Regions from separate parts of the Latilactobacillus sp. VITA-14 genome, predicted to be linked through region 1. Evidence: predicted binding sites of a transcription regulator. Region 1 holds the regulator's gene; the other holds the start of a gene.

The links. The regulator HrcA, encoded in region 1, represses chaperone genes, less so after heat shock. The targets are predictions, from matches to a motif close to TTAGCACTCNNNNNNNNNGAGTGCTAA.
Region 2: a site for HrcA is predicted at 2,149-2,175, ahead of ACF1X7_RS07565 (Hsp20/alpha crystallin family protein). Genes of this name have one in related genera too.

The regions. Positions count from the first base shown of each region.
Region 1 is NZ_JBJKTM010000001.1:40,622-44,049, forward strand. It holds gene dnaK (molecular chaperone DnaK) at 1-90, opposite strand, end outside; gene grpE (nucleotide exchange factor GrpE) at 127-738, opposite strand; gene hrcA (heat-inducible transcriptional repressor HrcA) at 754-1,812, opposite strand; gene hemW (radical SAM family heme chaperone HemW) at 2,106-3,245, opposite strand; gene ribF (riboflavin biosynthesis protein RibF) at 3,245-3,428, opposite strand, start outside.
Region 2 is NZ_JBJKTM010000017.1:19-3,446, reverse strand. It holds gene ACF1X7_RS07580 (AI-2E family transporter) at 1-318, shown strand, start outside; gene ACF1X7_RS07575 (helix-turn-helix domain-containing protein) at 707-904, shown strand; gene ACF1X7_RS07570 (D-alanine--D-alanine ligase) at 997-2,049, opposite strand; gene ACF1X7_RS07565 (Hsp20/alpha crystallin family protein) at 2,242-2,682, shown strand; gene ACF1X7_RS07560 (hypothetical protein) at 2,730-3,269, opposite strand.

The DNA of each region.
Region 1 (3,428 bases):
TGGATTTGTGATAATTTTTGGTTGTCCGCCTTCTAATACGGCAACAGCTGAGTTGGTTGTCCCTAAGTCAATACCGATTACTTTACTCATAAAAAATACCCTCTTTTTTTAGATTTTTAGTTTAATTTATTGTGCAACAACGACCATTGCTGGTCTTAAGACGCGGTCCTTCAAGTAGTAGCCTTTTTGGAAGACTTGTACAACAGTATCCGCTTTTTGATCACCATCAACAGCGACCGTTTGCACGGCCTGATGAATGGTCGGATCAAAGGCTTGTCCTTGCGCCTCAATTTCCTTAACGCCATGATCTTCTAAAGCATGTTTCATATGATCGTATGTCATTTGAACACCCTTTTTAAGACTCTCAGCACTATCATCAGTTGCTTCAGTTGCCAACGCACGTTCTAGATTATCCAAAACGGGTAAGACATCTTTTGCAAGTGATTGCCCATCATATTTTAACAAGCTAGCTTGTTCTTTTTGATGACGGGTTTGAATGTTTTTAATTTCAGCTTGTGACCGTAAGAAACTATCTTCTAAATCATCGTATTTCTTTTGGAGTTCAGCAAGTTGAGCCGCTAAATCTGGCTTAGCTGCATCTTCGTCAGGTGCAGCATCTTCGATCACTTCATCTGCTTCTAATTCAGGTTCAAATGGCGTTTCTTCTTTAGGTGTTTCTGTTTCTGGCATTTCTGCTACTGGCTTTTCTTGTTTCTCAGCCTTTTCTTGCTTGGTCAAACAAACACGCTCCTTTTAAGATTGATCATCATCGAAATTCGCATAATAATCAATTAATTTCTTCGCTAACTCTTCACGGAATAAATCGAGTAACCCAATCATCCGCGAATAGGGCATGCTAGTGGGGCCCAGTAGTGCAATGACTCCCTGTCCGTGTTCACCAACGTCATAATTAACAGTCATTAGACTATAATGTTTCAACAGATCGTTGGCCATCTCGGTGCCCAGGCGAACCTGAACTTGGCTATTGGCGCCTCCAGGGGACAAATCTAGCAACTTGGCTAAATCATCTGAACGATTAATCATGTTATACAACGACTTCAGCTGGGTGACATCGGAGAACTCTGAAAAATTCAACAAGTTCATCTGACCGCCAACAAATAAGCGCTCTTGACTCGCCTTTTTCAAAACATCGTCGAAGATGTCTAAAAAGCCGGTCGGAGAAGCCATGTACTGGGCTAATAGCGCCGGTACATCCGTCTTTAACTTCTGACTAACCACGGTTAACGGTAAGCCAATTAGGTGATCATTAATGATTCGAATGGCTTTTTCGAGTTCATCACCCGAAATCGCTTGTGGAATGGTAAATACCTGATTATCAACTGTCCCTGCACTCGTCACGATAATCGCCATCACTTGGTGATTACTCAACGGTACTAGACGAAAACCAGTTAACCGAATCTCAGCCACTTCCGGTCCTAACGCGATTGCTGTATAGCTCGTTAGGTTCGATAAGATATTAGCCGATTGTGAGACGATTTCATCAATCTTATGATAGTGCTGTCCAAATGATTGTTGGACCGTTGCCACATCAACCGGATTGAGGGTTGCTGGTTGCATGAGATGGTCTAGATAGTAGCGATAGCCTTGCATCGACGGTACCCGTCCAGATGACGAATGCGTCTTCTCAATTAAACCGACACTTTCCAAATCAGCCATATCATTACGAATTGTTGCAGAACTAACGTGTACCGGCAATTCTGCCATTAACTTCTTAGAACCCACTGGCTGACCACTCTCTGTAAAAAGACGAATAATTTCTTTCAAAATCATTAATTGCCTTTCGGTCAGCATGTCATCACCTCTTTTTAGCACTTGAATATCATGAGTGCTAATTACAATTATTAATATAGCAAGAACGTCAAATAAAGTCAAGAAACGCACCGGCTTTTTTACGGATTTACTGAAAATCGGTCCTTAGACGGAGGGCCTTACTGGACCAAAGGACAAAATAAAAAACGAGCCGCTTCTTAGATGGAAGAGACTCGCTTTATGAAGTGGAATATTTATAACGTGCTTTTCAAACCATATTCCTGTGCCTAGCGACACAAGGCGAATGCTCAGAATATCCCTCGGTTTGAACGCACTCAATAACTATCTAGCAGAAACTCTTGGAAGACTTCATTGCCTAAGAACTTACCTGATTCAGTTAGTCTTAACCAATCGCCTTCTTGTTTGAGGTAGCCCTTTGCAATTTGGGTGGCAACTGTTTCGCCGTAAACATTTTGTAATGGATAATTGAATTTATCTTGAAAATGACTGATGGATACGCCTTGCATCGTCCGTAACCCGAGGAAGAGTTCTTCCTCCATTTGTTCGGTCAGTGGCAGAACATGGCGTTCAATGACTGGCACCTTATTTTCTTTTAAGGGTTCTAGGTATTGTTGAATTGGGCCGAAGTTATGGTAACGATCCTTACCTAAATAGCCGTAAGCACCGGCACCAAAGCCAAAATACTTTTCATTGCGCCAGTAAGTTAGATTATGCGCAGATTGAAAGCCTGGCTTGGCAAAATTACTGATTTCATATTGATCTAAGCCAGCCCGCTTGAAACTATCAATCGCGGCTTGATACATATGTGCTTCAACATCTTGCGATGGTAAATGCAACTTGCCTTGGCGCATCAAGTTATAGAAGATTGTTTTGCGTTCGAGAATCAATGAGTACGTCGAATAATGCGGTAAGTCGAGTTCAATTGCCTTATTCAAACTATCCATGAAATCCGCTTCACTTTGTTGTGGTAAGCGGAAAATCAAATCGATACTCATATTTTCGAAGCCGACCTTGCGCGCGTTATCGATTGCCCGATAAACATCCGCACTTCGGTGAATCCGCCCGATCTGTTTTAAAATCTGATCATTAAACGACTGCACGCCAATACTTAACCGGTTGACGCCGTTGTCCTTCAGAACTTGCAATTTTTCAGTATCTTGTAAGTCATTAGGATTGGCTTCAAACGTAAACTCACCACCCTCATAAGGTAAGTATTGATGAATCCCATCGATTAAACGTTGGAGTTGTGCTGGTGATAAAGTAGTTGGTGTCCCCCCACCGACATAGATCGTATCAATTGGTTCGTCTGGGGATTCTGCCATCACTAATTGAAACTCGCGAATCAACATATTGACATAATCATCGACCGGTTGACCTTCAATGAAAACCTTATTGAAATCGCAGTAGTAACAAATATGCTCGCAAAATGGGATGTGAATATAAGCGCCTGCCATTAATGTTGTGCCTCTAATTTCTCAAAATAAGTTCGGGTATCGGCTTCGTCTTGGTGGAGTTGGTCAATCAAGGCTTCCGCGGAGTCAAACTTCACTTCGCCGCGTAAGTAGTGATACCAATCCACTTTCACTTGTTCACCGTAAATATCGCCATTGAAATCTAATAAGTTAATCTCCACCGTT
Region 2 (3,428 bases), on a different contig from region 1:
GTCGCAGGAGTCATCGTTTCATGTATCCCATTGTGCATTATCGCCTTTTCAATCGGCGGAATTCAGTATGTGGTTTATATATTGGTGATGATTTTAGTCATTCATGCCCTAGAAGCATATGTTTTGAATCCGCGATTTATGTCGAGTAAAACACAGCTGCCGATTTTCTTTACGTTTGTTGTTTTATTTGTAGCAGAACGTTTCTTAGGAACTTGGGGGTTAATTATTGGATTACCAATCTTTACGTTCTTTTTAGATGTACTAGGTGTGAAGACCATTCAAAAATCGGGTAAAAAACAAAAAAAAGCGGCTAATTGACGCGGTTAGAATCCGCAACAAGGGTGGCCAATTGGTTAAGGTCGATTTGCAATTCGATAGCAACAATAAATAATGCTTTTAGTGATGGGGCGCGCCTTTTTCCCACCGGAAGATCATTGAGCTACTAATCTTGGTATTATATTTTGCGCTGAGTAGATCGGCGAGCTGTTGCATTGTTAGATTCTTAGCAGTTCGCTTATCGTGTAGTAATTGTCCGAACATTTAGCACTGTCCTTTATCACGCGTTTGACTTATAAGTCTAATTATATGACAAATGACGTCAATAAGTGAACACTTGGGACTAAAGTTTTTAATTGACAAAGTTCTTACATTATCGTAATATTCCTAATGTGGAACGGGATTGATAACGTTTCTTGGGGTGCTGAATGTGGCAGAAAAATTATTTGTTCTATCAGGTTATTTAAAGAGTCATGATTTGAAACAGCAAGTTGTTGCTGATGTATTGGGCAAAACATTAACGACGGCTAATCGTAAGATTAGAGGGAAGATTCCATTTACCGTCAAAGAAATTCAATTACTACATGACCGATTGGGAATTCCAATCGACGTGTTTTTTAAAGAATAGTTCCTAATCAGGAACTACGTAATCAGTTTTAAATGAACCAAATAAAAATAACCCTGTCGACTGAAAATCGTCGACAGGGTTATTTTTATTGGCTATTTTGCTTTAAGGAGTTCTAATTTACCTTGAACAATCATTTCGCAAAGATCAGGATAACTGATACCAAGCACTTCTGCTTCTTGTGGAATTAATGAAAGTGGCGTCATCCCAGGTAATGTATTTCCTTCGATCACGTGTAAGCCATTTTCAGGACTCCAGAAGAAGTCGATGCGGGCGTAGTTCGTTAAGCCAAGTGCTTGCATAGCATCAAGTGCCATTTGTTTCATGGCTTCGTGCACATCATCAGGTAAATCGTTTGGTGGTGTGACAAATTGAGTGGTATTTCCAGTCACGAATTTGTGCTCAAAGTCATACCAACCGTCATTAACGACGATTTCGATGGCAGGTAATGGTTGACCATTAATCACGCCAAGTGAGAATTCGCGACCTTTAATGAATTCTTCGATTAAAGCTTCGCGGTCGAAACGAAGCGCATCTTCGACAGCTGGTTGTAACTCAGCTTCGTTGTGCACGATATGTGTCCCAACACTTGAGCCACCGTTACTTGGTTTTACCACGACAGGGTACTCAAATGGGATTTCTGGCATGGGTTGGTCGCGATAAGCAGCGACAAACCGAGCAGTTGGAATTTGGTTATATAATAAGATTTCCTTTGAAACCTTTTTACTCATTGTAATACCTGCTGCGAGTGTGTCACTACCGGTATAAGGAATTCCAAAGAGATCGAGAACCGCTTGGACTTTACCGTCTTCGCCATCGCCACCATGAAGTGCGAGGAAGACAATATCAGCAGTTTTACAAATCTCTAAGACATTCGGGCCAAAGAGTTGTGTTGAACCATCAGTACGTAATGCGTTGATGGCGTCGTCTGTTAAAACTTCGTCGCTGATGTCGTAATCTTTTTCAACAGGTGTTGAAGAATAAAGATCATCGATTGATGCGACGTCGTGCAAATCATTTCCTAAGAAAAGATCAACGAAAGCAACGTCATGGCCTTTCGTTTGTAATGCATTGGTAATTTTGTGTCCAGACGTTAATGAAACGTTACGTTCGGTACTACGCCCGCCCGCTAAGACAACAATTTTCATATGAACCTACCTCCGAATATTTTTGGAACCTTAAGTATAGCACAAAACCATATTAGGCGGGTATCAAAAAGCTGAAAAATCAGTGGTCTAGTTTAAAAATTGGCACTTAACAACGTCGAGTGCTAATTACTTGCATTTCATAATTAACGGACTAGAATAGAGTTGTAAAGATTAAGAAAGGAAGTTTTAGAGATGGCAAACGAATTAATGAATGGTCGTCAAAATTGGCTAGATAATTTTGGTGGAGATGATTGGTTCAAGAATTTCGGTCAGCAATTATTGGCAATATCGCCTGAAACGGACAACTTACTCAAAACAGATGTTAAAGAGACCGATAAGGATTACCAATTAGCGGTTGATTTACCAGGACTGGACAAGAAAGATATTCACGTGGATTATCAAGATAATACATTGAAGATTAGTGCTAAACGTGATAGTTTCGCTGATCATAGTGACAGTCAAGGCAATATCGTTCAAAGCGAACGGCATTATGGGCGCTTTAGCCGGCAATTCTACCTACCTGGTGTCAACCGGGATCAAATCGATGCGCAATATCAAGATGGCGTCTTACAATTGATGCTACCGAAGTTAAGTGAATCAGACCAACCAACGAACCCAATTGAAATTCGTTAATTAAAAAAGCGGCACCAACCATAAAATGGTTGGTGCCGCTTTTTGAGTTATAGAAAAAGAGAGGCGTAAAACAATATGAGACCCGCTACAAGAGTACAACATTTAAATTTGATGAGTAAGGCAATCTGCCGCTGTTGAATCGGTAAATCGAGTGGGAGTATGACGACTTTTAATTCATTTTTAGGATGCACTTGTAGATAGGCTTTCCAAAAAGTATGCTGTGCTTGAAAAGTCGGCAACTTAAGGTAGAGAAACGCGATAAAAATGAATGCACTCCCCAAAAGACGGATTGCAATGTTCAGGGCATCTAGATAGAGCGCTGTTAGACAGCCACCGATTGATAAAAAGAATAAAAGGACTAACCAAGATGTTAAAGGAACAGCTTGCTTGTAAAAGGATGCGTTGAAATAAGCTTGTTTCATTGATTGTTGCACTTTGTAAGCTTGGTCATCCGTGTCAGGATATTGGTCCAAGAAATTTTGCTTGAGTGTTGGCTTTAGCATATTGAGACGCACGATAAAATAAGATGAACTGATAGCTAACAGGCAACCAATAACAGTGAGAAAAAAGGCTTGATTTGGGGACAAAATAATACCTCCTAATAATAAATAATTGTAGTATGGTAGATTGTAAAATTAATCCGAACGCTGTTCGGACAAAAAAGATCAGCTTCCTTTAAAATGGTGTTTACCACAAACCCATCTTTTAGGAGCTGATCTTTTGTCTAGTATAACCTATTCCGAACG